DNA from 4 places in the Pantoea sp. USHLN298 genome. Region 1 is predicted to be linked to each of the others. Evidence: predicted binding sites of a transcription regulator. Region 1 holds the regulator's gene; each other region holds the start of a gene.
What was found. Region 1 encodes CRP, which controls carbon source genes, mostly activating them, when cyclic AMP is high. Its sites were predicted from a motif close to ATGTGANNNNNNTCACAT; they were not measured.
Positions count from the first base shown of each region.

Region 2: aaeR (HTH-type transcriptional activator AaeR) is a predicted target of CRP. The motif match lies at 2,760-2,777, and genes of this name have one in related genera.
Region 3: garD (galactarate dehydratase) is a predicted target of CRP. The motif match lies at 5,638-5,655, and genes of this name have one in related genera.
Region 4: deoC (deoxyribose-phosphate aldolase) is a predicted target of CRP. The motif match lies at 4,840-4,857, and genes of this name have one in related genera.

Region 1 is NZ_JBBCRO010000007.1:47,214-54,913, forward strand. It holds gene WFK59_RS18200 (hydrolase) at 1-743, shown strand, start outside; gene WFK59_RS18205 (YheU family protein) at 748-966, shown strand; gene WFK59_RS18210 (phosphoribulokinase) at 1,028-1,897, shown strand; gene WFK59_RS18215 (OsmC family protein) at 1,925-2,329, opposite strand; gene crp (cAMP-activated global transcriptional regulator CRP) at 2,633-3,265, shown strand; gene WFK59_RS18225 (YccS/YhfK family putative transporter) at 3,323-5,398, shown strand; gene argD (bifunctional acetylornithine/succinyldiaminopimelate transaminase) at 5,400-6,620, opposite strand; gene WFK59_RS18235 (aminodeoxychorismate synthase component II) at 6,702-7,277, opposite strand; gene WFK59_RS18240 (putative adenosine monophosphate-protein transferase Fic) at 7,319-7,700, opposite strand, start outside.
Region 2 is NZ_JBBCRO010000006.1:425,046-432,745, forward strand. It holds gene aaeB (p-hydroxybenzoic acid efflux pump subunit AaeB) at 1-1,409, opposite strand, end outside; gene aaeA (p-hydroxybenzoic acid efflux pump subunit AaeA) at 1,419-2,351, opposite strand; gene aaeX (p-hydroxybenzoic acid efflux pump operon protein AaeX) at 2,359-2,562, opposite strand; gene aaeR (HTH-type transcriptional activator AaeR) at 2,795-3,712, shown strand; gene tldD (metalloprotease TldD) at 3,746-5,191, opposite strand; gene yhdP (AsmA2 domain-containing protein YhdP) at 5,256-7,700, opposite strand, start outside.
Region 3 is NZ_JBBCRO010000006.1:57,468-65,167, reverse strand. It holds gene ppnN (nucleotide 5'-monophosphate nucleosidase PpnN) at 1-37, opposite strand, end outside; gene queF (NADPH-dependent 7-cyano-7-deazaguanine reductase QueF) at 207-1,052, opposite strand; gene syd (SecY-interacting protein) at 1,115-1,663, shown strand; gene WFK59_RS16000 (YqcC family protein) at 2,255-2,584, shown strand; gene truC (tRNA pseudouridine(65) synthase TruC) at 2,584-3,363, shown strand; gene WFK59_RS15990 (flavodoxin) at 3,376-3,822, shown strand; gene garD (galactarate dehydratase) at 3,911-5,470, opposite strand; gene WFK59_RS15980 (MFS transporter) at 6,061-7,422, shown strand; gene WFK59_RS15975 (enolase C-terminal domain-like protein) at 7,419-7,700, shown strand, end outside.
Region 4 is NZ_JBBCRO010000006.1:219,245-226,944, forward strand. It holds gene mrdA (penicillin-binding protein 2) at 1-193, opposite strand, end outside; gene deoD (purine-nucleoside phosphorylase) at 416-1,129, opposite strand; gene deoB (phosphopentomutase) at 1,159-2,382, opposite strand; gene deoA (thymidine phosphorylase) at 2,478-3,806, opposite strand; gene deoC (deoxyribose-phosphate aldolase) at 3,869-4,648, opposite strand; gene WFK59_RS16770 (TatD family hydrolase) at 4,882-5,694, opposite strand; gene WFK59_RS16775 (patatin-like phospholipase family protein) at 5,691-6,743, opposite strand; gene WFK59_RS16780 (DUF1328 domain-containing protein) at 6,969-7,130, opposite strand; gene osmY (molecular chaperone OsmY) at 7,230-7,700, opposite strand, start outside.

The DNA.
Region 1 (7,700 bases):
ACGGGCTGATGGCGATCTGCCGCGCGCGTGGCTGGCTGGCGGTGGTGATGCATTTCCGCGGCTGCAGCGGCGAACCTAACCGGCAGAACCGCATCTATCACTCCGGCGAAACCGAAGATGCGCGCTATTTCCTGCACTGGCTGCAATCCCGCTGGGGCCGGGTTCCGACCGTCGCGGTGGGCTTTTCACTGGGCGGCAATATGCTGGGTTGTCTGCTGGGCCAGCAGGGGTCGGATGCGCCGGTTGATGCCGGCGTCATTGTCTCTGCGCCGCTGATGCTGGAACCGTGCAGCATCAGACTGGAGCGCGGTTTCTCGCGCTTTTATCAATACTACCTGCTGGCCCAGCTAAAGAAGAATGCGCGGCGCAAACTGCACGCCTGGCCAGAAACGTTGCCGGTCAATCTGGCGCAACTGAAAGCGTTGCGGCGTCTGCGTGACTTCGATGATGCGATCACCGCTCGCGCCCACGGTTTTATCGATGCCGCTGATTACTATCGGCGTGCCAGCGCCCTGCCCTGGCTGAAACAGGTCGCTAAGCCGCTGCTGATCATTCATGCCAAAGATGACCCGTTCATGAGTGATGAGGTGATACCGCACAGCAGCCAATTATCTGCCACTATTACTTATCAGCTGACCCCACACGGCGGTCACGTTGGCTTTGTCGGCGGGACATTGCGCCAGCCCGAAATGTGGCTTGAACAGCGCATACCCCAATGGATGACCCCTTTTCTGGATACCTGACGTTGTGATTATTCCCTGGCAACAGGTCTCACCTGAGACCCTCGAAAATCTGATTGAAACCTTCGTGCTGCGTGAAGGCACCGACTACGGCGAGCAGGAGCGCAGCCTGAACGAAAAAGTGGCTGACGTCCGCCGCCAGCTGGAAACCGGTGAAGTGGTGCTGGTGTGGTCGGAGCTGCATGAATCGGTCAATATTATGCCGCGCAAAGAATTTCGCGGCTGATGCGCCGATCGGCAATTCATGGTAACAATGCCCATGGCCCGACCTCACAGGGAGCTTTTTTATGTCTGCACGCCATCCGATAATTGCCGTCACCGGTTCCAGCGGCGCGGGAACCACCACCACCAGCCTCGCGTTCCGTAAAATCTTTCAGCAGCTCGATCTGCACGCTGCCGAACTGGAAGGCGACAGTTTTCACCGCTTCACCCGGCCGGAAATGGATATGGCGATCCGCAAAGCGCGCGATCTGGGCCGTCATGTCAGTTACTTCGGTCCGGAAGCCAATGACTTTGGCCTGCTGGAGCAGAGCTTTAAACAGTATGGGCTCAACGGTGAGGGCCAGTCGCGTAAATACCTGCATACCTATGACGAAGCCGTTCCGTGGAATCAGGTGCCGGGCACCTTTACGCCGTGGCAACCGCTGCCGCAAAACACCGATATTCTGTTTTACGAAGGACTGCACGGCGGCGTGGTGACCGCCCAGCATAACGTGGCTGAGCATGTCGATTTACTGGTCGGCGTGGTACCGATTGTCAACCTGGAGTGGATTCAGAAGCTGGTGCGTGACACCAGCGAACGCGGCCATTCGCGGGAAGCGGTGATGGACTCGGTGGTGCGCTCGATGGAAGATTACATCAACTTCATTACGCCGCAGTTCTCGCGCACTCACCTTAACTTCCAGCGCGTGCCGACGGTGGATACCTCGAACCCGTTTGCCGCCCGTGCTATTCCGTCACTGGATGAGAGTTTCGTGGTGATCCACTTCCAGGCGCTGGACGATATCGACTTCCCTTACCTGCTGGCGATGCTGCAGGGATCGTTTATCTCGCACATTAATACGCTGGTGGTGCCGGGCGGAAAGATGGGGCTGGCGATGGAGTTGATCATGGGACCACTGGTGAAGCGACTGGTGGAAGGCAAGCGAATAGAATAAGAGGCCGCAGAGCGGCCCCCGCAGAGATCAGCGTTCGATCACTTCATAGCTGTGGGTAATGGTGACGCCTTTGCCCAGCATGATGGCAACCGAGCAATATTTTTCTGCAGAAAGATCCACCGCGCGTGAGACCGCTTTATCCTGGAGCGCTTTGCCGCTAACGATAAAGTGCAGGTTGATGTGCGTAAAGATTCGCGGCGCCTCTTCACGACGTTCTGAGGTCAGTTTCACTTCACAATCAGCCACATCGTTGCGGCCTTTTTGCAGAATTGAAACCACGTCGATGGCGCTACATCCGCCCGCCGCCATCAGCACCATCTCCATTGGGCTGGGCGCTTTATCACCCGAATTGCCATCCATTAATACCTGATGGCCGGACGACGACTCACCGAGGAATGTCAGCCCTTCTACCCATTTCACTCTTGCCTGCATGATTTTCGCTCCAGAATATGCGGTTTTGCCGTCAGAGTACGCTTTCGCCTGGTAAACAGCAATCCAGAGAAATCCGCTGTTAGCTGAAGCGAGACAACAGAAGACAGTCGGCAAAAGCTGTGCTACAAACAGTGCTGAAAATATTTTTCGTCACCCGATGGCGAAGCCGGGAAGAATGATGCGCACTGCGCCGAATGCAGCCCGAATAATTTCCTGTAAGGGAAACGCTTGAAGCTTTCATCGCCTGACAGGGAAAACTGCCCCCTGTATTTTGGGCACGATTACAACAGAGGATAATAGCGAATGGTTCTCGGCAAACCGCAAACAGACCCTACACTCGAATGGTTCCTGTCCCATTGCCATATTCACAAGTATCCATCCAAAAGTACGCTGATTCACCAAGGTGAAAAAGCAGAAACGCTTTACTACATCGTGAAAGGTTCCGTCGCGGTTCTGATTAAAGATGAAGAAGGCAAAGAGATGATTCTTTCTTACCTGAATCAGGGCGATTTTATTGGCGAGCTTGGCCTGTTCGAAGAAGGTCAGGAGCGCAGCGCCTGGGTACGTGCGAAAACCGCGTGCGAAGTGGCGGAGATTTCCTACAAGAAATTCCGTCAGCTGATCCAGGTTAACCCCGATATCCTGATGCGACTCTCGTCGCAGATGGCGCGTCGCCTGCAGGTTACGTCTGAAAAAGTGGGTAACCTCGCTTTCCTCGACGTCACCGGACGCATTGCTCAGACTCTGCTTAACCTGGCGAAGCAGCCAGACGCCATGACGCATCCCGACGGCATGCAAATTAAAATTACTCGTCAGGAAATTGGCCAAATCGTTGGTTGCTCACGTGAAACCGTGGGCCGTATTTTGAAGATGCTGGAAGATCAGAACCTGATCTCCGCACACGGCAAAACCATCGTCGTTTACGGCACCCGCTAATTCCTGTCACCCACGGCGTGATGGCAACATCGCGCCGTTATTGTTTGTGTTGGGCCGATGTGGCGTCGAATTATTTACCATCCTGAAGTCAATTATGCCTTGCGGCAAACGCTGGTGCTCTGTCTGCCAGTGGCGCTGGGCTGGCTGGCTGGCGACCTGCAAAAAGGTCTGCTGTTCTCGTTAGTCCCCGCCTGTTGCAATATCGCCGGTCTGGATACCCCGCATAAACGTTTCTTCAAACGCCTGATTGTTGGCGGCAGCCTGTTTGCGCTCGGCAGTTTTCTGATTCAGTGGCTGACGCTGCACGCGATTCCTTTGCCGCTGATTCTGTTCGCGATGCCGCTGCTGCTGGGCGTCACCGGTGAAATTAGCCCGTTGCACGGCCGTCTGTTGCCGGGCTCGCTGATCGCCGCCATCTTCACGCTGAGTCTGATTGGCCGTATGCCGATCTACGTACCGCCGCTGCTCTATATCGGCGGCACGCTGTGGTACGGGCTGTTTAACTGGTTCTGGTTCTGGCTGTGGAAAGAGCAGCCGATGCGCGAAAGCCTGAGCCTGATCTACCGTGAGCTGGCCAACTATTGCGACGCCAAATATACCCTGCTGACCCAGCTGACCGATCCGGAAAAGGCCCTGCCGCCGCTGCTGGCGCGTCAGCAAAAAGTGGTCGATCTGATCACCACCTGTTACCAGCAGATGCACATGCTGTCTGCCAGTCGGGATCACAGCCATAAGCGGCTGACCCGTGCTTTTCAGGTGGCGCTGGATCTGCAGGAACATATCTCGGTCAGCCTGCATCAGCCGGAAGAGGTGCAGAAACTGGTGGAGCAGAGCCATGCGGAAGCGGTGATCCGCTGGAATGCCCAGACCATCTCGGCCCGCTTACGGGTGCTGGCGGATAACATTCTCTATCACCAGTTGCCCGATCGGTTTGGCATGGAGAAGCAGCTCGGCGCGCTGGAAAAAATTGCCCGCCAGCATCCTGATAATCCGGTGGGAAATTTCTGTCTTTATCACTTTAACCGCATCGCGCGGGTGCTGCGTACGCAAAAGCCGCTCTATCAGCGTGACCTGATGGCCGATCGCCAGCGCCGTCTGCCGCTGCTGCCGGCGCTGCGCAGTTATCTTTCCTGGCGTTCGTCTGCACTGCGCACCGCCGGTCGTTTTGCCGTGATGCTGATGCTGGGCAGTGCGCTGGCGCTGTTTTTCAATATTCCGAAGCCCTACTGGATTCTGATGACCATTATGTTCGTCAGCCAGAACGGCTATAGCGCCACCCGGGTTCGTATTCAGCACCGGGCGCTGGGCACTTTTGTCGGACTGGTGATTGCCGCCGCCACCTTACGTCTCGCGGTACCGGAGTCGCTGGTGCTGATGATCATGCTGGTGATCACTTTTATCAGCTACCGCTTTACCCGCCAGTTTTACGGCTGGTCGATGATTGGCTTCACGGTGACGGCGGTCTACTCGCTGCAACTGCTGTCGCTGAATGGCGCGCAGTTCCTGCTGCCGCGCCTGATGGATACCCTGATGGGCTGCCTGATCGCCTTCGGCGGGATGCTGTGGCTCTGGCCGCAGTGGCAGAGCGGCTTGCTGCGACAGAACGCCCATGACGCGCTGGAAACTTACCAGGATGCGCTGCGGCTGCTGCTGGGCGCGGAACAGTCGCCGGAGAAGCTCGCTTATCAGCGGGTACGGGTTAATCAGGCGCACAATGCGCTGTTTAACTCCCTGAACCAGGCGATGCAGGAACCGGCTTTTAACGCCCAGTATCTCAAGGATATGCGGCTGTGGGTCACCCATAGCCAGTTCATTGTTGAGCACATCAATGCGATGACGATACTGGCGCGGGAACATACCATGCTGACCGCCACGCTGGCGGAGCGCTATCTGCAGTCGTGCGAAATTGCGCTGCAACGTTGCCAGCAGCGGCTGGAATATGATGGTGCCAGTTCGCAGGTCAATCTGCTGGATGAGCTGGAAAATATTAATGAAGGGCCGGTGACGGTGCTGGAGCAGCATGTGCGCCGCATTCTGGATCATCTGAGCGTGATGCACACCATTTCATCGCTGGCGTGGAGCCAGCGACCACAGCATGGCCGCTGGCTGATCAGACGGTTACGCAAAAACTAAATCAGCCGGCGATCACCTTGCTGACGGCGGTCGCAAAGCGGCGCATACCCTCTTCGATATCGGCGGGCTCGATGATCAGTGAAGGCGCGAAACGCATCACGTCGGTGCCAGCCACCAGCACCATCACGCCTTCCGCGGCGGCGGCATTCAGAATGTCACGCGCCTTGCCGGCGTGTTGCGGCTTCAGCGCCGCGCCAATCAGCAGGCCTTTACCACGAATGTCGCTGAACAGATCGTATTTTGCATCTATCGCCTGCAGCGCGCTGACAAACTGCTGACGCCGGAGATCAACGCCTTCCAGCACCTCAGGGGTATTGATAATATCCAGCGCCGTTTCCGCAATGGCGCAGGCCAGCGGATTGCCGCCATAGGTCGTGCCGTGCACGCCGGGTGCCATAGTCGAGGCGATCTCGTTAGTGGTCAGCATGGCGCTGACCGGAAAACCGCCGCCCAGCGCTTTGGCAGAGGTCAGAATATCGGGCTGCACACCGTAATGCTCATAGGCAAACAGCTTGCCGCTGCGTCCCATGCCGCTCTGCACTTCATCCAGCACCAGCAGCGCCTGATGCTGATCGCACAGGTCACGCAGCCCCTGCATAAATTCCTGCGTGGCGGGCACGACGCCGCCCTCGCCCTGAATCGGCTCAACCACGATAGCGCAGGTGTGATCGTCGATAACCGCTTTCACCGCATCCAGGTCATTAAAGGGAACATGGACGATATCGGCCGGTTTAGGACCGAATCCATCAGAATATTTTGGCTGCCCGCCGACCGTCACGGTAAACAGCGTCCGGCCATGAAAGGCGTTGTGGAAGGCGATGATCTTGCTCTTGAACGGGCTGTGACGTTTGCAGGCGTAATAGCGCGCCAGTTTAAACGCCGCTTCATTCGCTTCGGCACCGGAGTTGGCGAAAAACACCCGATCGGCAAAGGTGGCGCTGATGAGCTTACTGGCGAGACGCAGCGCCGGTTCGTTGGTGAAGACGTTGCTGGTATGCCACAGGGTTTCGCCCTGGCTTTTCAGCGTCTCTACCAGCGCAGGATGGCAATGGCCGAGCGCAGTCACCGCGATGCCGCCAGAAAAGTCGATATACTCTTTGCCCTGCTGATCCCAGACTCGGCTGCCCTTGCCTTTCACCGGCACGAACTGCGCTGGTGCATAAACAGGCAAAATAACGTTATCGAACGTTTCGCGTGTGACCGCAATTTTTTCGGCTGCCATGAGTGACTCCCTTTGAGTGATTGTTGTGCTTCTGTGAAATAATAATCACAAAATATGCATAAAAAATCACTCAAAGGCAAACTATTGCGTCAGGAAATTGTGCAGCAACTGGTGTCCCTGCTCGCTGAGAATGCTTTCAGGATGGAATTGCACCCCTTCCAGCGCCAGGGTTTTATGGCGGATTCCCATGATCTCGTCGGGCTGGCCGTCACGCAGGCTCCAGGCGGTGACTTCAAAGGCGTCGGGTAGCGTATCGCGTTTGACGATTAATGAGTGATAGCGGGTGACGGTGAGTGGGTTGTTGAGCTGGCGGAACACGCCGCTGTTGCTGTGCTGGATCAGCGAGGTTTTCCCGTGCATCACCTGGCGGGCGCGCACCACTTCGCCGCCCCAGGCCTGAGCCATCGCCTGATGTCCGAGACAGACACCCAGCACCGGCAGCCGCCCGGCGAAATGGCGAATCGCCGCCAGTGAAATACCGGCTTCGTTGGGCGTGCAGGGTCCAGGTGAAATCACCAGATGGGTCAGCGGCAGCGCATCCATCTGTTGCAGGGTGATGGCATCGTTGCGCACCACCCGCACCTGCGCGCCCAGCTCACAGAAATATTGATAGAGATTCCAGGTAAACGAGTCGTAGTTGTCGATCAGCAGCAGCATGACGAATCCAGGGTGGTTATCAGCGCCGCTATTCTACGCGGTTACGCCGGCTCGCTCACCACTTTCGCAAAAACCTGCTCCAGCGGCTGCAGGTCACCCGCGACACCGGCCTGATTCGCCGCTAGCCAGTTTTCGGCATCAATCGCTTCCCACGCCAGCAGATAACCCGCATGCAGCGCCAGCTGCTCGAAAAAGATGCGTTGCGCCCGGCCATTGCCTTCACGGAAAGGATGCAGCACGTTGATTTCGCAATAGTAATGCGCAATGCGCTGCACAAACGCATCGCGTGGCAGATCCGCCAGCCCGTTCTCATCTTCCAGCGCCGCCATCAGGGCGTTGCCCTCTTTTTCGATATATTCGAAGTGACAGAAGGGTGTCTCATCACGCCAGATATCAATGGTGCGCAGCTCACCGGCCCAGCTG
Region 2 (7,700 bases), on a different contig from region 1:
ATCGGGTTATCCAGCACCAGCACGTTAAGCGTCCCGATTAACGCACCAAGGGTGCCCAGCTGACGTCGCTGTACAAAGATACCGCCGATAAAGCCGAGCAGGCCGATGGCAATACAGAGCAACAGTGCGCTCTGCTGGGTATTGGGCAAGACGTAGATAAAGTAGAGCGCGCCAAGCGGCACCGCGACCGTCATGCCGTAGAGAAAGTCTTTCGCCATCATCAGCGGATTCGGCATCCGCATCGCCAGCGCGGTAATCACCGCCAGCATCACCATGCAGCCGCTACCCGAGGTCCAGCCGGTGTATAACCAGAATAACGATCCCAGCGCTGTGGCAACAAAAGTACGGATGCCATTGATCATCGCGTGATGGGTTTCAGCCGAACGCGCCTGAATCACGATTTCGCGTTGCAGGATCTCCTCTTCCAGCGAGGTGATACGGCTGTTACTTTTAATGCCGTTGAGCAGCAGCAGATATTCGGTTGCTGCGCCGACCCAGCTCACCAGCGTGTCCGGCGTCGATTTGCCGCTGGCACCCATTACCCGCCGCATCACCTTCATCCGCTTATGCACCTCTTCAACCGTCGTGGCCTCTTTTTCAATCAGCAAACGGTACTGCGGCGGAATGTAGTCGGGGCGCGCATTCTGAATCAGAAAGGTTTCGGCCGCCTGGGTAATCAGGGTCAGCGAGAGCGTATTGAGCATCTGCAGCCGTCGATTGCTGTTCTTCCAGCGCGAGGATTCCATCATCAGCTGGCTGCGCATACTGTTTAGCGCAGTGGTACGGCGCACCAGCGCGCTCCAGGCCTTATCAACCTCTTCTTTGTCACCGTGCGCGACGCAGAGCTGCAGCAGCTGATAATGCGCCACCAGCAGCGAGTCCACTTCAGCATCGATCACTTTTTTAATCGAGCGCGGCGAGAAGATCATATCCGCCAGAATGGCGCACAAAATCCCGAGCACGATCTCACTGCAGCGCTCTACCGCATACTGCGGTGCCAGCGTCAGGCCGCCGCTGGCGTCGGCGGTAACCACGATAATCAGTGCGGTATAGCCTGCCAGCCCCAGAGCATAGGAGTTTTCAACTTTGATCAGCGATGAGAGCCAGACGCAAAGACCGGCCCAGATGCAGCAGAGCAGCAGCATCACCACCGGCGCACGCACCGTGGCGATCATAATGGTCAGGGCGGCGATACAGCCGATGAAGGTACCGATGATTCGCAGCACACCGCGGTAACGTAGCGCACCTGAATAGGGATCGCCACCGGCGGCGAAGGCGGTGCCGCCGGCAACAATGCCCGCGGTCATCACCGCCCAGCGAGGCGTTTCAAGGTTAAGGTGAAAACCAATCATCAGCGCGGCAAGCAGCGCGAAGGTCAGCTTCACCGGGAAACGCAAGAACTCGATCATATCGCCCTCTTAACCAAACTCACGCAGGCGATTAAACAGTCGGGTCATTGGCGACACCTGTTCCGGCTGGCGATCGGCCTGACCGGTGATCACCACCGTCGCCGTGGTGCCTGCCGGGAAGCGGTTGCCTGGCTGTTGATCAAGACGAATACGCACCGGCACACGCTGCGCCAGACGTACCCACTCCAGGTTAGAGTCGATAGTTGCCATGCCTTTGCTGTCGACCGAGCTGCTGCTGTTGGTGACGCCAGCAGCCACGCTGTCCACCGTACCGCGCAGCACCACATTGCTGCCGAGCGGCGTCACTTCAGCGCGGAAGCCCTGCTCCACGCCGTGCAGTTTGGTCTCTTCCAGGTAGGCCAGCACGTAGAAGGAGTGCTGTTGCACCAGCGCCACCGCCACCGAACCGCGGGTGATAAATTCGCCCTGGTAGACATTCAGGTTGGTGACCCAGCCATCAGACGGTGCCTTAACGGTAGTGCGCTCCAGATCGATCTTCGCCAGGTCGCGGGTCGCCACCGATTTCGCCAGCTGGTGTTCGCTGGTTTGCAGATCGTTGTTAGCCTGATCAATCGCTTCGCGAGACATAGCGGAAGTACCGAGCTGGTTACGACGTCCCGCTTCGCGGCGTTTCTCACCGACCAGCGCCTGATAATATTCGACGTCAGCCTGGGCCTGGTCCAGCGCTTTCTGATAACGCGGGCGATCCACCACAAACAGGGTGTCGCCCTTCTTCACCAGCTGGTTGTCATGAACCGGTACGTCGGTAATCAGACCGGTGACATCGGGTGAGATGGCGACGACGTCGGCAGCGAATTTTGCGTCACGGGTCCAGGGCGATTCGGTATAAAACACCCAGGCGCGGAAAATAATCACCACAGCGATGATGACCAGCAGGATAGTAATCGCGTAACGCGCGATTTTTCTTATGAGTGCTTTCACTTAAACCTCAGACAAATAAACGGGATACAAGGTAAAACACACAGCAGTAAAGCGCTGTATTAAAAAGTGCCGGATGCCAGACAAGATCGTAAATACCGCTCGGCGTCAGCACACGTTTCACTAACCAGAACAGCATTAGCGAGATAATTAATTCGATGAAAACGGGCGGAAAAGAGAGCCCAAACATGACAAATACCGGAAGCACACTCATCAGAAATCCTTAGTTCGACCTTGCCGGGATACTTCTTTGCCTCGTCAGATGTCGCAGGAAAAGCCACTGGTCGCTCTATCCGAACCCCAGCTGGCTTAATAATAGCGTATCATCGAAGGGCAACAGGCAATGAAGAATCACCGGGAAATACCCCGGCGCGCTTATAGTAACGCGCCTGACTATAAGTTTTCTACAGAATGTGATCTAAATCACTTTTAAGCCAGAGTAAATAATGGAACGACTCAAGGGCATGTCGATTTTCGCCAAAGTGGTTGAACTGGGTTCGTTTACCGCTGCCGCACGCCAGCTCCATCTGAGCGTCTCTTCGATCAGTCAGATCGTGGCAAAACTGGAAGATGAGCTACAGGTCAAATTGCTTAATCGCAGCACACGCAGTATCGGGCTGACAGAAGCGGGCAAAATTTATTATCAGGGCTGTCGTCGTATGCTGGCGGAAGCTACCCAGGTGCATGAGCAGCTCTACGCCTTTAATAACACGCCGATTGGCGTACTGCGTATTGGCAGCTCCTCTACCATGGCACAGAACGTGCTGGCTGGCATGACCAGCGATATGCTGCGTGAGTATCCGGGATTGAGCGTCAATCTGGTCACCGGCATTCCGGCACCGGATTTGATTGCCGATGGCCTGGACCTGGTGATTCGGGTCGGTGCGCTAAAAGATTCCAGCTTGTTTTCACGTCGCCTGGGCGCCATGCCGATGGTGGTCTGCGCGGCAAAAAGTTATCTGGCGCAGCACGGTACGCCGGAAAAACCGGGCGATATCGATAATTTCGCCTGGCTGGAATATAGCGTGCGTCCCGATAATAACTTTGAGCTGATTGCGCCAGAAGGGCTGGTGACGCGACTGGCGCCGCAGGGGCGTTTCGTCACTAACGATTCACTGACCCTGATCCGCTGGCTGAAAGCGGGTAACGGCATCGCCTACGTGCCAATGATGTGGGTGATTGATGAGATCAATGCCGGTGAGATTGATATTCTGTTTCCGCAGTATCAGTCTGAGCCGCGCCCGGTTTACGCGCTTTATACCGAAAAGGATAAGTTGCCGCTCAAGGTTCAGGTCTGTATCGATTATCTGACTGGCTACTTCGAACAGGTTGCCGAGCAGTATCAGCAGCAGCGTAAAAGCTAACAACCCGCCGGGCGGCGGGTTGTTGAGAGAATATCAGGCGGTGCCGCCGATAGTCAGTTTATCCAGCTTCAGGGTCGGCTGGCCCACGCCCACCGGCACGCTCTGGCCTTCCTTACCGCAGACGCCAACGCCTTTATCCAGCGCCAGGTCGTTACCTACCATTGAGATCTGCTGCATCGCTTCAATACCGGAACCAATCAGGGTCGCGCCCTTCACCGGTTTGGTAATTTTGCCGTTCTCAATCAGATAGGCTTCTGAGGTAGAGAAGACAAATTTGCCTGAGGTGATGTCCACCTGGCCGCCACCAAAGTTAGGCGCATACAGGCCATATTCAACGCTTTCGATGATCTCCTGCGGCGTCGACTTGCCGGCCAGCATATAGGTGTTGGTCATACGCGGCATCGGCAGATGGGCATATGATTCACGACGACCGTTTCCGGTAGGACTGACGCCCATCAGGCGCGCATTGAGCTTGTCCTGCATGTAGCCTTTCAGCACGCCGTTCTCAATCAGCATATTGTACTGACCCGGTACGCCCTCATCATCGACCGCCAGGGAGCCGCGCAGCCCTTCAATGGTGCCGTCATCGACCACCGTACAGAGTTCTGACGCCACCAGCTGCCCCATTTTGCCGCTGAATACCGAGGTGCCGCGACGGTTGAAGTCGCCTTCCAGACCGTGTCCCACCGCTTCATGCAGCAGTACGCCCGGCCAGCCCGCGCCCAGCACCACCGGCAGCGTACCGGCAGGTGCCGCCACGGCAGAAAGGTTAACCAGCGCCATTCGCACCGCTTCACGCGCCCAGGCATCGGCACGCACATCGCCATTTTCATCGGCGAGGAAGAACTCATAACCGGTACGTCCGCCGCCGCCGCTTGAGCCGCGCTCGCGTTTACCCTGATCTTCGACCTGAACACTGATAGAGAGACGAACCAGCGGACGCACATCAGCCGCCAGCGTGCCATCCGTCGCGGCCACCAGCACCTGCTCATACACGCCGCTCAGGCTGGCGTTGACCTCCTGCACGCGCGGGTCGGCCGCACGGGCCACCTGATCGACACGGTACAGCAACGCAATTTTGTCTTCACGCGTCAGGCTGCTGAGCGGGTCAACCGTGGAGTAGAGCGAGCGGTTCATTACCGCAGACAGGGTGTGCGCCTTGCCGTTGCCCTGTTCGCGTACGATGCTGCGTGCCGCTTCCGATGACAGCCGCAGGGCGTTCAGCGTGATCTGGTCAGCATAGGCAAAGCCGGTTTTCTCACCGCTGACGGCACGCACGCCGACGCCCTGATCAATATGGTAGGAGCCATCTTTGATGATTTTGTCTTCCAGCACCCAGGATTCGTGGAAACTGGACTGAAAATAGAGATCGGCATAATCCAGACGACGTTCTGAAAGCTGCCCTAACAGGGAAAAAAGGTCCTGCTGATTAATGCCGTTAGCAGTTAGTAACTGCTCACTTACCAGGTTCAGAGTCATCGTTTCTCACTCATTATGTGCTCGGATAATCATAGCCTGCGGTAATTCCGGTACCGCGTCAAATTCACTTGTTGTCAGTTTCACGCGGTTTACGCAGCACTTCATTGATTTCCGGTTTATCCAGCGGGCCGCTGATGTGATAACGCAGCAGCGATATCCGGTTCCATACCGGTCCCAGCACCTTGCTGGCGGCGAACACCGCCGCGCCAATCACCGGGTTAACCACAAACGCCGCCGCAACGCCGACTGAAGCAGAAATTTCCGGCGTGATGACCGCTTCCATATCGATCCGGCGTTTAACCAGATCCATATTGCCCTGCATCGCGATGTCGGCTTCCAGCCCATCGACCCGCAGGTTATCGGTGCGCATCACGCCATTTTCGATCCAGGCGGTGCCATTAATCGAATCGAAATAGAAGCCATTATTAAAGGTGTCACTGAAATCGAAGCGCAGCTTGCGCAGCAGCGCATCAAAGCTGAACAGGCGCAGGATCTGGCCGGCAGTCCCGGTATTCACATCAGCGATCTGCCCTTTGCCAAAATGGGTTTTCAGCGTGCCGCTCAGGGTTTCAGCTGACGGCTGCCACGGCGCGGCGCGCCAGTGTAAATCGTAATCAATATTGAACGGCGCATCGCGCAGCGGGGTATTGACGCCAAACCAGTTGGTGGCGTTGTTGATATTGGGCCCCTTCAGCGTCCCTTTCAGTGAAGTACGCTGATCGTCCCGGCGATTGACCCAGTCACCCTTAATTTTCAGCTGCGAGCTGCCGGTATCTACCGTTCCGTTAGTAAGTGCTAACGTATCTCCTTTCGGTTGCAGCGTCGCCGCAACCCGGCCATATTTCTGTCCCAGTACCCAGCATTCGGCACAGCGCAACTGTAACGCTGGCCAGCCGCTGAAGTTAATCTGGCTGGCTTGCTGAGCGCTGGCGTTGTCGCCCTGCTGCGCGTCATGGTGCCACTGCGGATTGTAATAGAGGTAATCCAGACCAATCTGCCACGGTGCCTTAGGCGTTATCTCCAGTTTACCGCGTATCTCCTGGGCATTGACGCTGACCTGCGCCTTGCCATCGGCCGTCTCTGCCAGCGTCGCGTCTACCGCATGCCACTGCTGCCCCGCCAGCGTGACCGCCGGAGTGCGCACAATCAGGTTGCCCGGCAGCGTGACGCCGCCCAGCTGACGCTCTTCAGCGCTGCCGCCGGTACCGCCACTTGCGCCAGCCATCATTGCTACCCAGGCTTCGCCATCCAGCGGCGGCAGATTCAGCACCATGCCGGCATGATCGGGAAGCGCAGGCGTTTTCGCCGTGTCATTCAGCCAGATGCCGCGATCGACGCGTAAGGTCGGCTCCAGCAGCCAGCGGCTGTTGAACCGATGACGGGTCGCCACGCTGCCGCTGAGATCGAAATGCTGCAGGTCGCCGCTGGCTTTGATATTGATCGGCATCGCCTCACCGGCCTTTTTATCCAGTGGTGAAGGTAAGCGACTGCTCACTTCCCTGGCATCCCCGTTCAGCTCTACTTCATATTTCGCCCCGCCCCGATGCGGCAGCGTAATATTCACATCACCCTGCCACGGCAGATGTCCACCCAGCTGGCGGCTGGCGGCCGCAGGAATCTCGCTGATTTTGGCTGGCTGCCAGTCACCCAGCAGTTTCACCTTCACGCCGAAATCATCCGGATTCTCCCGGGTGCTGAAACTGACTCCCAGCGGCTGACCAAACCAGGCAGCCCGCATCTCTTCACTTTCCAGATTACCGTTGTTGTAACGGAAGCGGCCGGTGAGACCGGTTAGCGTCGTTTTCAACGGCTTGATAAACAGTGAGTTGTTGTTCATTACCACGTTGCCGCTGGCATGAACCTGCTGACCATCCAGCGGAATATCCAGGTTCAGATGTCCCCGCGTAGTGCCTTTGATTTCCAGCTGCTCCAGCGCCGCACCGAGTGACGATTTCAGCGGCGTCTGCTGGAAATAGTCGGCGATCTGTTTGCCGTCTCCGCTGATATCGCCATCGATAATCAGCTTCTCTTTCAGGTAATCGGGAATAACGGCGCTGACGTTACGTGCATCAACCTCACCCAGCCGGGCCGTGGCGGCATTCATCCACAAGCCATCATTGAGGAAGTTAAGATCGATATCCAGATTGCTGAGCGCCGGCCATTTGGGCTGGAAAGCGTACGTTGCCTGGCGCAGCGGTACCCAGACCTGGAACATGCCGTCGTTGTGCTTGAACGGGAACAGCGCCGGGTTACCGGCAAACAGCAACGTGGCGTTATCGACTTTACCGCCCTTGATCGCGCCGCTCAGGTAGTGCGTCAGTCCGTTGCCCATCAATGGCACCGGAAAATAGCGCCAGGCATCGCCCGCATCGGTTAGCCTGATGCCAGCCAGGATATCCAGCCGCGGCTCACCGCCGCTGTTTTGCTGGTAACTGAAGTCGCCACGCGCCCAGAGCGAGCGCGCCTGCAGATCAAGATTTTCGCCCGCCAGCGTCAGGCCCTGCTGATC
Region 3 (7,700 bases), on a different contig from region 1:
GATCCATTGAGCCAAGAGGGCTGATATGGGTAATCAAATGAACTCCTTTACACCCGCCTGGGTGACTGTTGACACTGCAAACGCAGTGACGAAAATCCCTGGTCGGCAATCCGCAGAATGCCGCCATCTCCAGAGTAGCCTTGTCGGCCCGCGTAGCTCAAGTGGAACCACGTCTGTCGCGCACAGCCTGCGAGAGATCTCGCAAACTACTGACGCACCAGACGCGAATAACCGGGAGAGAAGGGCACATTACTGCGCCACGGATTGATGTCGAGCCCGCCACGCCGCGTATAGCGCGCATAGACCGTCAGCGTCTCAGGATGACAGAAACGCAGCAGGTCATTAAAGATGCGCTCAACACACTGCTCATGAAATTCGTTGTGCTGGCGGAACGACACCAGATAGCGCAGCAGCGCTTCGCGGTCGATACGCGGGCCTTTATAACGAATCATCACCGAACCCCAGTCGGGCTGATGGGTAATCAGGCAGTTCGATTTGAGCAGATGGCTGACCAGCGTCTCTTCAACGATTTCGCTGCCAGCCGCATCAGCCAGATAGTCAGCATTGAAGCGGTAATCCTCGATGGCGATATCCTGCTCATCAATGCAGTAACCGTCGAAGTGGCCGATCGGCTGTCCTTCAATTTCATTGAGCCGGAACAGCGCGACCCGCACTTCACCGTCAGCACAGGCGCTGAGATCGCGCTCCAGCGTCTGGCGCACCTCGCCCCAGTCGGCGAAGCGGGTCTGATTAAAACTGTTCAGGTAGAGCTTAAAACTTTTCGATTCGATCAGGTTGCGGCTGTGCGCATCCAGCACCACTTCACCGACGGCCACCTGTGGCAGCCCTTTGCTGTTCAGCCACGACAGTTCATATAATGTCCAGATATCGCTGCCGCTGAACGGCAGGCTTTCCGGAAACAGGCCGAGCGGTTCACGGTTCAGGCTACGCGGTACCGCCTGCAACAAACTGTTGTCGTAGCGATCGTGATAGGCTGTGGGTTTGCCCAGCGTCAGGTTGCTGAGGGCCTGATCCTGTTCGTGAGTAGTCATTGCGGTTACCACCAAAATTAATCAAAGTGGCTAAGTGTAACCTATCAGAAGTGAGAATATGAATGACGCAGCACACTGCCGCCGCATTGCGCGACTTTACTACCCGCTATTGTCAGCACTGGCAACAGCACGCTGGCCACGCGCCCGCCAGCAGCGATCTTTATGGCGTACCGTCGCCCTGTGCGCTGGAAGACCGCGACCAGCAGGTTCTGTGGCAGCCACAACCTTTTACGCTACCGCCCAGCCTGGATGCAGTGGGGCGAGCGATCGACCTGCAGTTGCAGCCGCAGATTACCGCGTTTTATACCACCCAGTTTGCCGGAGACATGCAAGCCCGCTTCGGCCAGCAAAACCTGACGCTGTTGCAGGTCTGGAGTGAAGAGGATTTTCTGCGGTTACAGGAGAATCTGATTGGTCATTTACTGATGCAGCGCCGGTTACGTCAGTCACCCACCCTGTTTATCGCCACCACCGAGTCAGAGCAGGCGATTATCTCGTTATCAAATCTCAGTGGGGAAGTGATACTTGAGCAGCCTGGTGGTAAGAAGCGCGAGGTTTTAGCGGAAAGTATTGAGATATTTCTTAAATCATTACAGCCGGTTAGCGCGTGATATGCAGTGATCACCCTGAGTTGTTGTGAGATATCTCTTACAAGCTGTGTGAGAGATCGTCAGATATCACTTGAGACATCCGGATGGCCCGGATGTAAAAAGATTGTGAATCATCGACTTAATGGCGTTAATCTGAAATTGTGTCACTAAGACACTGAACTTACGCTTTTAGTCACTTGTATGCACAAAACGTTCTGTCAGAATGTTTCGCACTGGCAGGATGCTGGGGACAACAGATATTCTCAGGATTGGGGATAAGCCATGAGGCAGGAACGTAACGGAGTTTACGTCACAGGGAAGGTTTCAGGACGAAACAGGATCGCTCAGGATTGAGTAAGGGACACCTCCAGGATGGAGAATGAGAGCCCCTCAGAAGAGGTGGTGGGCCAGGATGCTAAGGATTCATCAGGATGATGCGCGACTGGAGTTCGCACTGGAAAAGTTGTCAGGGAAGAGCAGGGAGCATTAACGTAGCGGGATGGCTGCAAACGAACCGGGAGCACTGTTTATACAGTGCTCCCTTTTTTTGTGCCTGCGCCAACAAGTGATATGCTTGCCGCCCGTTTTTTTACTGCCCGCTGGAGGTGGCGCATGACCCCTGAACAATTGATTATGCAACGGCTGGAGCAGGTTGAAGCGGTGTTGCGTGAGCACGATCTCTGGCAAAGCACGCCCCCTGAAGCCAGCGCCTTCGACAGCCGCGAACCGTTTTGCCTGGATACCCTTGAACCGCTGCAATGGCTGCAATGGGTGTTGATTCCCCGTATGCACGCCCTGATTGCAGCCCGGCATCCGCTGCCGAAAAACTTTGCGGTTGCCCCCTATTATGAAGTGGCACTGGTGCCTGACCAGCCCGGCGTTGCGCCGCTGTTGCTGACGCTGCGTCAGCTTGATGCGTTACTCAAGGATGCGGCTGTCTGATGCTGGAAATCATTTATCAGGACGAGTGGCTGGTGGCGGTCAACAAACCCAGTGGCTGGCTGGTGCATCGCAGCTGGCTGGACCGGCATGAAACGGTGTTTGTGATGCAGACGGTGCGCGATCAGATCGGTCAGCATGTCTTTACCGCGCACCGGCTGGATCGTCCCACTTCAGGCGTATTGCTGATGGGATTATCCAGTGAAGTCGGACGCCTGCTGTCGCAGCAGTTTGAGCAGCACCAGATGCAGAAAACCTACCATGCGGTGCTACGCGGCTGGCTGGAAACCGGCGGTACGCTGGACTACCCGCTGGTGGAAGAGCTGGACAAAATTGCCGATAAGCACGCCACTGAAGCGCGCACCGCGCAGCCAGCGGTCACGGATTATCAGTCGCTGGCTACGGTGGAGATGCCGGTGGGCATTGGCCGTTATCCTGCGTCGCGCTATAGCCTGGTGGAACTGTCACCGAAAACTGGTCGCAAGCATCAGTTGCGGCGTCACATGTCGCACCTGCGTCATCCGATTATCGGCGACTCCGCCCACGGCGACCTGCGCCAGAATCGCGGCGCGGCAGAGCACTTCGGGGCTAACCGCCTGATGTTGCACGCCAGCAGTCTGGCGCTGACCCATCCGGTGACCGGCGAGCCGCTGCTGATTCGAGCCGGTCTGGATAGCGTCTGGCAGAACCTGATGACGCAGTTTGGCTGGCAGGATTGCATTCCTGAGGTACCGCGGGTTGAGTTTGCTGCGGCGCCAGGAGAGGATAAGGTTTCAGAATAACGGAGAAGGCAGATGGCAAAGATTGGCATTTTTGTAGGCACGGTATATGGCAATGCGCTGTTAGTGGCGGAAGAGGCAGAGCCGATTCTGCAACAGCAGGGCCACAGCGTGACGGTATTTGAAGATCCGACGCTGGCAGACTGGCAGGCTTACGCCAGCGACGTTGCGTTGATCGTGACCTCCACAACCGGACACGGCGACTTTCCGGATACCATTTCCGGGCTGTTTCACGCGGTAAAAGATCAGCTGGGTCATCAGCCAACGCTACGTTATGGCGTGATTGCGCTGGGTGACAGCAGCTACGACCACTTTTGTGGCGCGGGTAAAACCTTTGATGCATTGTTGCAGGAACACAGCGCCCAGCGCGTTGGCGACGTTCTGCTGGTCGATGCCAGTGAGAATCCGGAACCGGAAGCGGTGACCTCTCCCTGGGTTGAGGCCTGGGGCGCGCTGCTGTAATTCCGCCAGGCCTGCTCTCTTATCCCAGCCTCTTTAGCTGATGCGGCTGGCCCGGTCCGCCGTCACGGGCATCCGGGTCCGGCTCCGATCAGGTCACCGGTGCCGGATTGAACACCGCCAGCTGATTGCGGATTCCCCAGCGATCTGACCAGGTCTGTTTGCGACCGCTGGCGATATCCAGAATCAACTCAAACAGTCGCCAGCCTACCTGCTCAATGCTCTCTTCGCCGGTGGCGATCGTACCGGCATTGATATCCATCAGATCGTGCCAGCGCTCGGCCAGCGCATTACGCGTTGCCATCTTAATCACCGGAATGGCCGCCAGTCCGTACGGCGTACCGCGTCCGGTAGTGAACACCTGCAGAGTAATGCCGGAAGCCATCTGCTGGGTGCCACAGACAAAATCGCTGGCTGGAGTCGCGGCATAGATTAAGCCGCGTCGGGTAGGGCGCTGACCTGGCGACAGCACTTCGACAATCGCACTGCGACCCGATTTAGCGATCGAGCCGAGCGCTTTTTCCACCACGTTTGCCAGTCCGCCTTTTTTATTACCAGGCGACGGGTTGGCGCTGCGATCGGTCTGACCCTGATTCAGGTAGTCATCATACCAGGCCATCTCTTCCAGTAAGCGCTTACCAACCTCTTCATTAATGACGCGCGGCGTCAGCAGATGAATCGCATCACGCACCTCAGTGACCTCCGAGAACATCACCGTAGCGCCACAGCGCACCAGCAGATCGGAGGCGAAACCAACCGCAGGATTGGCCGTCACGCCCGAAAAGGCATCGCTGCCGCCGCACTGCATGCCGACAACCAGCTCAGAAGCCGGACAGGTTTCGCGCTGGCGCTGATTCAGTCGCTTCAGGTGGCGCTCGGCGACCTGCAAAATTTCGTCAACCATCGCGCCGAACCCAACCAACTTCTCATCCTGCAGCCGCACAATGTCATGCTCCTCCAGCGAGATCGGCTGCACGTCTGGCGTGCCGGTCAGCAACCGTTCCGGCTGTAATTTTTCACAGCCGAGACTGACAATCATCACTTCGCCGCCGAAGTTGGCGTTCAGCGCCAGGTTGTGGATGGTGCGAATCGGCACCACTGCCGCCGGCGCATTGATCGCCACGCCGCAGCCATAAAGATGGTTCAGTGCCACCACGCCATCGACATTGGGATAGCGCGGCAGTAAATCGCGTTCAATCAGCTGTACCACATGGTCAACCACGCCTGCCACGCAGTGTACGCTGGTGGTGATGCCGAGCAGGTTACGGGTGCCGACGCTGCCATCGGCGTTGCGATAGCCTTCAAAGGTGTAGCCTTCCAGCGCCGGCAGTTCGGCAGGCACCTGGGTCGCCAGCGGCAGGCTCTCAAGCGGCGGGGCTTCCGGCAGAGCCACCAGCGACTCATCTATCCAGCTCCCTTCGGCGATGTCGCGTAGCGCATAACCGATCACTTCACCGTAGCGCAGAATGGGTGCGCCCTGCGCAATCGCGCTCAGCGCCACTTTATGACCCTGAGGCACATGCTCCGTCAGCGTCAGGCCATCAGCGAAACGGGTGCCGGCGGGCAAGCCCAGGCTGTTGACCACAATCGCGACATTGTCGAGCTCATGGACTTTGATATAGAGCGGTTGTTCGGTTGTAGTAGGGGTCATCGCTCACCTTCCGGTCTGTCGCACCGTACTTTTGCGGTGCGTTGTTGTGATAGTCGCTGTCACAGTTTGCCAGTTTCAGTATAAGGAGGCGCTGCAGGCTGTGCATTGTGCAATTGACCGGCTTTGAAAAGATTTGTCGCGGCGTTTTGGGTCGATTATCCAAAAGCAAGTGAAGAACCTCACAAACAGCGGGGGAAAACGGCTTTCCGGCCTGTTGAGAGGCGGTTATTTACAGGTTCCGTGAGCCATGCCGCAGGATTCTGTGCAAACGCCAAATAATCCAGTAAACATCAATCCTATTCCAGGGCGATGCTCCAATGTCATCGCCGCAGGGTGTTCTTATACTGATTTCCGTTAGCCAAAGTCAGGTTATCCGTCACGACGCTTTACCCATTCTGTCGCAGGTTGCACCGGCCGCGGTTCCCCGGTCAGCACCCTTTACCGGCAGGCTGCCGCAAAACAGTAAGGGTAAAGAAAAGTTTGCCAAAACAAAAAGATCGCCGTGTTTAACCCAACTTCTCTCTGATACCCAACGCGATGTGTATGCAGTCAGAGCGAATGTAGCTCACGCTATATTTCAGGAGTGCATCATGAATAGTTTCAGCCAGACCGCGGAAACGGTGCAGAAGCGCACCAATGCCCGATACTGGATTGTGGTGATGTTATTTATTGTCACCTCATTCAACTACGGCGACCGCGCAACCATTTCGATTGCCGGTTCGGCGATGTCCAAAGATATTGGCCTCGATTCAGTCGGACTGGGTTATATCTTCTCTGCCTTCTCATGGGCGTACGTTATTGGTCAGATTCCGGGCGGCTGGCTGCTCGATCGTTTCGGCTCAAAACGCGTCTATTTCTGGAGCATCTTTACCTGGTCGCTGTTTACCTTCCTGCAAGGGTTCGTCGATCTGTTCAGCGGCTTCGGTATCATCATGTCTCTGTTTATCCTGCGTTTCCTGGTCGGACTGGCCGAAGCGCCTTCCTTCCCTGGCAACAGCCGCATTGTTGCAGCCTGGTTTCCGGCGCAGGAGCGCGGCACGGCGGTGGCGATCTTCAACTCAGCGCAATACTTCGCCACCGTGATCTTCGCACCGATTATGGGCTGGCTGGTCTCCTCCGTGGGCTGGGCGCACGTCTTCTGGTTCATGGGCGGACTCGGCATCATCCTCAGCTTCATCTGGCTGAAAGTCATCCACGATCCCACCGATCATCCGGGCGTGAATAAAGCCGAGCTGGAGTATATGGAGCAGGGCGGTGCGCTGATCAACATGGATGCCAAAAAAGAGGGTCGCAAAGTGGGCTGGAGCGAGAAGTGGTTCCAGATCAAACAGCTGCTGACCTCACGCATGATGCTGGGTATCTACCTCGGTCAATACTGCGTTAACGCCTTAACCTACTTTTTTATTACCTGGTTCCCGGTCTATCTGGTGCAGGCGCGCGGCATGTCGATTCTTAAAGCGGGCTTTATTGCCTCGATTCCGGCGGTGTGCGGCTTTCTCGGCGGCGTGCTGGGCGGGGTGATCTCCGACTGGCTGATGCGCAAAACCGGCTCGCTGAATATCGCGCGTAAAACGCCGATCGTGCTTGGCATGCTGCTCTCTATTTCGATGGTGATGTGTAACTACACCGAAACCGAATGGGTGGTGGTGTTCTTCATGGCGCTGGCCTTCTTTGGTAAAGGGATTGGTGCGCTGGGCTGGGCAGTGATGGCGGATACCGCACCGAAAGAGATCAGTGGCCTGAGCGGCGGCCTGTTCAATATGTTCGGTAACTTTTCTGGCATTGTTACGCCGATCGCTATCGGTTACATCATCGCCACCAGCGGTTCCTTTGAAGGCGCGCTGATTTATGTCGGTATTCATGCCTTTGTCGCTGCCTTCAGCTTCCTGGTGATTGCGGGCGATATTAAACGTGTCGAACTGAAAACCTGGCCCGGTAAGGATGCATTATGAATACGCAAAGTTCGCCGGTGATCACAGAGATGCAGGTTATCCCGGTTGCCGGTTATGACAGCATGCTGCTTAACATTGGCGGTGCGCACAGCGCCTGCTTCACCCGTAACATTGTGGTGCTCACCGACAGCGCCGGGCATACCGGCGTCGGCGAAGCGCCCGGCGGCGACACCATCTATCAGACCCTGATCGAGGCGATTCCGCAGGTGAAAGGCCAGCAGATTGCCCGGATGAACCGCCTGGTGCAGCAGGTGCATAAGGGCAACCAGTCGGCTGAC
Region 4 (7,700 bases), on a different contig from region 1:
CGCGCGTCGGGGCGATGGGGATCATTTTGATGTCGTTCTGGTTGGATCGGGTCTGATAGTAGCTGTGGTCGCGCACCTGCAGGCGATACAGGTTCACAGCAAGAATGGTGAAGCAGAGACAGACCAGAGCAAAAGAGACCGTCGCGCGACGGGCAAACAGTTTCTCTTCAGCGTCGAAATTACGAAAATTCATCAGGCAGCATTATCAGGCGGTTATTTATTATTTGTTGTTCCGCCCCATGATAAAGCGCGAACGCAGGCGTACCAGCGCGAAGATGCACAAGCCTGGCGAAAAGTGTGTCATTTGATGTGAATGTTACAGGATGGGAAAGGAAGAAAGATCGGGTCCTCCCGGTGAAAAGAGGACCCGCAGAGATCATCAGGCAGCCGGCATTAAACCGCACCGGCGCGAGAATTAATCCCCCAGCAGCACTGACTCCAGCGCAATTTTGATCATGTCGTTGAAGGTGGTCTGACGTTCAGCCGCCGTGGTCTGCTCGTGGGTACGGATATGGTCCGATACGGTACAGATGGTCAGCGCTTTAGCACCAAACTCTGCCGCCACACCGTAGATGCCCGCCGCTTCCATCTCAACGCCGAGGATGCCATATTTTTCCATCACGTCGAACATTTGCGGGTCCGGGGTATAGAACAGATCGGCGGAGAAGATGTTACCCACGCGCGCTTCCACACCCAGATTTTTAGCCGCATCGACCGCGTTACGCACCATCTCGAAATCGGCAATCGCTGCGAAATCGTGATCTTTGAAACGCATACGGTTGACTTTGGAATCGGTGCAGGCACCCATACCAATTACGATATCGCGCAGTTTAACGTCTGCACGCACCGCACCACAGGAACCCACACGAATGATCTTCTTCACGCCGAAGTCGGTGATCAGCTCTTTGGTGTAGATCGAGCAGGACGGGATGCCCATACCGTGGCCCATCACTGACACTTTGCGGCCTTTGTAGGTGCCGGTATAGCCCAGCATGCCGCGCACATTGTTCACTTCCACCGGATTTTCCAGGAAGGTTTCAGCAATGTGTTTCGCACGCAGCGGGTCGCCCGGCATCAGGACCACGTCAGCGAAGTCACCCATTTCGGCATTAATATGCGGAGTTGCCATTGTTACTTTATCCTTGTTAAATCGCTGGGTTACAGCATGTTCTTGCCATAGTCCATGTCGGACAGGCCAAAATAGTGTGCAATTGTCTGACCGATATCGGCGAAGGTTTCGCGATAACCGAGTGAACCCGGTTCAACTTTCGGTCCGTAAATCAGAATCGGAATGTGCTCACGAGTATGTTCGGTGCCTTTCCAGGTCGGATCACAGCCGTGGTCGGCGGTCAGGATCAGAATGTCATCCTCACCCACCAGCTCCATCAGCTCCGGCAGACGACGGTCAAACAGCTCCAGTCCGCCCGCGTAACCGGCGACATCACGGCGATGTCCCCAGGTCGAGTCGAAGTCGACAAAGTTGGTAAAGACAATCGACTGATCCGGCGCGATTTTCATCTCCTGAATCGTAGCGTCAAACAGCGCATCCAGTCCGGTCGCTTTGACCTTTTTGGTGATGCCCTGTTCCGCATAGATATCGGCGATTTTACCCACCGAAATCACATGACCGCCCTTCTCATCCACCAGCTTTTTCAGCATGGTGGCAGACGGTGGCTCAACTGCCAGATCGTGACGGTTGCCGGTGCGTTCGAAGTGACCCGCTTTATCGCCGACAAACGGACGCGCAATCACACGACCGATGTTATAGCCACCTTCCGTCAGCTCTTCGCGGGCAATTTCGCACAGCGCATAGAGGCGATCCAGGCCAAAGGTCTCTTCGTGACAGGCGATCTGGAATACGGAGTCCGCAGAGGTGTAGAAAATCGGCTTGCCGGTTTTCATATGCTCTTCACCCAGCTGATCCAGAATCACCGTACCGGAAGAGTGGCAGTTACCGAGATAGCCCGGCAGCGCCGCGCGCTCTACCAGCTTATCGAGCAGTTCCTGCGGGAAGCTGTTCTCCTGATCGCTGAAGTAACCCCAGTCGAACAGCACCGGTACACCGGCGATTTCCCAGTGGCCTGACGGCGTATCTTTACCTGACGAAATTTCGCTGGCGTAAGCGTAAGCGCCGGTGATCTTCGCGTTCGGATCGAGGCCCGCCGGGAAGCGACCGGTAGAGAGTTCTGCGGCTTTAGCCAGACCCAGTGCGGTCAGGTTAGGCAGATGCAGTGGCCCTTTACGGCCTTTATCTGCTTCACCGTTGAAACAGGCTTCAGCAATGTGGCCGAGCGTATCTGAACCTTCATCACCGAATTTATCGGCATCTTTACTGGAGCCGATCCCGAAGGAGTCGAGAACCATAATAAAAGCACGTTTCATGCAAGTCTCCTGCGCAATGGCGCGTGACAAGTCAAAAAAAAGCGATCAGATCAGTATACCCGAATGCGTTGCCGCTGGCACCGATTACTGGCCGGTTAACTGACATCGCTCACACGACGATAGACCACTGGCGTGGCGGCGGGCGCGGTATCACTCAGCACCAGCGCGGCTTTGACCGCTGCGGCGGCCTGTTGCCACTGCGCTTCGTTGCTGGCATGGATAATCGCCAGCGGGCGCTGAGCATCAGCACGCTCACCCAGGGTAATCATCTCGCTTAAACCGACGCTGTAATCAATGCTGTCGCTGGCGCGCTGGCGTCCACCGCCCATCGCGACCACCGCCAGCCCCAGCGCCCGGGTATCCATGCTGCTGACGATGCCCGGTCGATCGGCATAGACCGCTTTGCTGAGCATCGGCGCGGGCAGATAGGTGTCGTAGCGCTCTACGAAATCGGCTGGCCCGTTCTGGGCCGCGACCATGCGGGCAAAAATTTCCGCCGCTTTGCCGTTATCCAGCACCTGCATCAGCTGCTGGCGCGCTTCTTTCTCATCTGCGGCCAGTTTGCCGGAAATCAACATTTCGCTGCACAGCGCCAGCGTCACTTCCAGCAGACGTGGATTGCGCTGTTCGCCGGTCAGGAAGCGCACCGCTTCCCGCACTTCCAATGCGTTACCGGCAGAGGAGGCGAGAACCTGGTTCATATCCGTCAGCAGTGCGGTGGTCTGGCAACCTGCGCCATTGGCGACGCCCACAATCGACTGCGCCAGACTTTCTGACGCCTCATAGGTTGGCATAAACGCGCCCGAACCCACTTTGACATCCATCACCAGCGCATCCAGCCCTTCCGCCAGCTTCTTCGCCAGAATCGAGGCGGTAATCAGCGGGATGGAATCGACGGTAGCGGTAATGTCGCGCGTGGCGTAGAAGCGTTTATCCGCCGGGGCCAGGGAGTTGGTCTGGCCGATAATCGCCACCCCAACCTGTTTGATGATTTCGCGGAAGCGGTCATCGCTGGGGAAGATATCAAAGCCCGGAATCGCCTCCAGCTTGTCCAGCGTGCCGCCGGTATGACCGAGGCCACGGCCGGAGATCATCGGAATATAGCCGCCGCAGGCGGCCACCATCGGCCCGAGCATCAGCGACGTCACATCGCCGACGCCGCCGGTCGAATGCTTATCCACCACCGGCCCATTCAGGTTGAGCGATTTCCAGTTCAGCACGGTACCGGAATCACGCATCGCCATGGTCAGCGCCACGCGCTCAGGCAGCGTCATGTCGTGGAAATAGATGGTCATCGCCAGCGCGGCGATCTGACCTTCCGAAACGGTGTTATCACGCACACCATTGATGAAGAAGCGAATCTCCTCTTCAGTCAGCGCATGGCCGTCACGTTTTTTGCGAATTATTTCTTGTGGCAGGAACAAGGTAACCCCCTGGTTCAGGGAAATCAGGATGGGGAACAGGCGGTCAGCGACCGCCTGAAAGATCAGTAACCCGCTTTGCTGGTGTCGCTGTCATGACCCAGGGTATTCAGCAGGCTCGCCAGCAGGCTTGATGCACCAAAACGGAAATGACGCGCATCGGCCCAGTCGGCACCCAGCGTCTCTTCCGCCATTTTCAGGTAGATCGCGGCATCTTCAGCGGTGCGCACGCCACCAGCGGGCTTAAAGCCAACCTGCTGGCTGACGCCTTTATCGCGGATCACGTTCATCATGATCTGCGCCACTTCAGGCGTGGCGTTAACCGGCACTTTACCGGTAGAGGTTTTGATGAAGTCCGCACCGGCATCAATCGCGATTTCAGAGGCCTGACGGATCAGCGCTTCCTGCTTGAGTTCGCCGGTTTCGATGATCACTTTCAGCAGCACATCTGCTTCGGCGCAGGCGGTTTTACAGGCTTTCACCAGATCAAAACCGACCTGGCTGTTGCCGGCAATCAGCGCACGATACGGGAACACCACATCCACTTCATCGGCACCGTAGGCGATCGCCGCGCGGGTTTCTGCCAGCGCAATCTCAATGTCGTCATTGCCGTGCGGGAAGTTAGTCACCGTGGCGATGCGGATTTCCGGGGTACCCTGCTCGCGCAGCGTTTTACGGGCAATCGGAATAAAACGCGGATAGATACAGATTGCGGCGGTGTTGCCTGCCGGGGATTTAGCCTGATGACACAGGGCGATCACTTTTGCGTCGGTGTCGTCGTCATTCAGGGTGGTTAAATCCATCAGTTTCAGGGCGCGCAGGGCAAGGTGTTTGATATCGGTCATGAGGCTCTCCAAAGGATCGAGGTGCGATCCACCGGCTGGCCGGCGGAATGTGATAATAATAACAGCGTCACCGGCTTTTTTATGTGCCAGCAGTCACATCAGAATAAGAAAATGATGTAATACTGACATGAAAAACCAGATCTGAGTCGCATATAACGCCATTTAAAGCCCATTATACGCCACCCGATCAAATGTTACTATTATCACACTCACCCTGGGGCAAAGGCGATCCGCTAGCGCTGAGCGGGTTGAAGGCGTACGGCAGGGAAAGCGGGATCGAGCTGAAACAGCTGCTGGCTGTTATGCCACAGCGCATCGGCGATCTCTTCAGGGGATTCTTCCCGCAGGGTGCAGAGCGTCTCCCACACCTGGCGCGCCCGTTCTGGCCGGTTTGGCTGGCCCTGAAAGCCTTTCAGCGGCATATCCGGCGCATCGGTTTCCAGCAGCAGCGAAGAGAGCGGCAGCTGCGCCAGCGTCTGACGGGTTTTGCTCGCCCGTTCATAGGTAATGGTGCCGCCGACGCCAATCGCATAGCCGAGTTTAATAAACGCCTGCGCCTGTTGCAGGCTGCCCGCGAAGCCGTGTACTACGCCGCGACGCGGCAGATCGTGACGCCGCAAATGCTGGGCCAGCTTGTCATGGGTACGCCGCGAGTGCAGGATCACCGGCAGCGCATAGCGTTTCGCCAGTTTAAGCTGCGCATCAAGAAAGCGCAGTTGCTTATCAAACTGCGGATCGTCGCGATAGAGATCCAGCCCGATCTCGCCGATCGCCACCAGCTTACGCGGGCGCTGCTGCAGCAACGTCTCCAGCTGATCGAGATGGGCTTCCTGATGCTGTTCAATGGCAATCGGATGCAGCCCAAACGCGGCGTAGAGCGGAGCATGGCTGGCAGCCAGCTCGCAGACCCGGTTAAACCGACTGGCCTCCACCGCCGGGATAATAATCTTCTCAACGCCTGCGGCAGCGGCACGCGCCAGGCTGGCCTCAGCATCCGCCTCAAACGGCGGAAAATCAAAATGACAGTGGGTATCGATAAACCTCATGCCAGCGATCCTTTATCGTAATCGGCATCATTATCTGCCAGCGGCGGCGTCATAATCTCGCGGTTATCCGGCGCATTGGCAACCGGCGCAGACGGCATCACGATGCGCGGCGGGCTTTGCGGCTCCGCATCACTGAGCCACTGGCCGAGCGTGGCAAGGAAATAGCGGCCGCAGCGTCGGCCCAGATGGTAATCCTGATTCAGCGACGATATCCGACTGCCGAGCGCGCTGCTGGCCAGCACATGCGGAGGAAAGATCTCAATAATGCGTAAGTCACCGGGCGGATTTTCAATAAACTGCTGAATCTCCCGATAGCTCTGCTCATGCTGGTGCAGCACGTTAATCATCGGCTGGAAGGCAGCCGCCGTCATCCAGCGCTCCATACGCTTAAACCATTTTGGCGTGTAGAACATCTGTGACGGTACGGTACGAATCACCACAATGGTATCTGCGCCACGGCGCGCCGCTTCCCGCACCGGAATCGCATCGCTGATGCCGCCATCCAGATAGCTGATCCCTTCAAGGTTAACCCCAAGCCGGTAGAAGCCGGGAATGGCGCTGGAGGCTTTGATTAAATCCAGCCAGTTGTCAGCCGTTGGCGTGAAGTAGCCTGGCGCGTAGTCGTCGCTGCGGCAGGCACACATATAAAACTCACGTCCGCTGGAGAACATTTTTTCGGCGCTGGTCATCGCCAGCGGAAATTCGCTGCGCGTGGTTTCGACCAGCCAGTCGAGATCGATCAGATTACCGCCGCGCACGAAACGCAACGGATCGAAAAAGAGTTTATTGGTGGTGTAACGGGTTATCACGCGACGGGCGTAGCCAGGCTGACCACAGACAAAGGCAGAAAGATTTTGCGCACCGGCAGAGGTGCCAAGCATTAATTGAAAGGGGTTGAATCGGGCACGCTGAAACTCATCCAGCACGCCTGCGGTGAAGATACCGCGTTGACCGCCGCCTTCACAGACCAGCGCAATTTTATGCGATTTAAAGGGTGTCAGCGCAAGAGGTTCAATGGCGCCGAGCGTAACGGGAATGCGTGTACCCACTGTGTGAACCTCAAAAGGGGTTCCCGCGGGCAGGCTGAGGGATTGTGACGTCTGTCCAGCAGCATTCCGGAGAACCAGTCATACCCTCCTTTAGCCGGGCAACCGCGCTGTGCTGATTGCCCCTTGTAACGGTGTGAAAAAATCCCTTTTTCACCTTATGCGCTACAGATGACTGGTCTCCGCTTTATGCTTACATGCTTTGCATTATACTGCAGGACTCATCGGCTAAAGCTTTTTACGGCCGGTAAACAGGCTGATGAGGAACAGGATAATACCAACAACGAAGACAACTTTAGCTGCCCATGCTGCTGTACCCGCTAAACCGCCAAAACCTAACGCTGCAGCAATCAGTGCGATCACCAGAAAAATAATGCCCCAACGAAACATAAGCCTCTCCTTACCCTATTGAAAATCGAACTGCTTATTTAATCCCCGGATGGGTATCTTTTATCCGTGCGGCCTGCTGTTGCGGCCGCACGGTTACCATTAAGATTTAACCGTCAGGTCATTCTTAACGCTTTTCACGCCTTCAATGGCTTTCGCAATGCTCTCAGCGCGGTCTGACTGCGCCTGATTTGCAACGTGCCCTGAAAGCTGAACAACGCCGTCGGTGGTTTCAACTTTTACGTTGCGCGACGGAACAATGTCATCCGCTAATAGCTTAGCTTTAATTTCGCTGGTCGTAGCGGCATCGCCCGCATAACCTTTCATTGACTGAGATTTGCTGTCTTTAACGTGTAGCTTGTCACTGACGGATTTAACACCTTCGATTTTCTGCACCACAGCCACGGCTTTTTCAGCCTGATCCTGTGAGGTGACGAAACCGCTTAATGTCACCACGCCCTGATGCGTTTTCACCGAAATATCCGTACTTTTAATCGCGTCATCATCAACCAGTGCGGCTTTTGCCTTGGCGGTGATGCCGCTGTCATCCATAAAACCATCGACTTTTTTCAT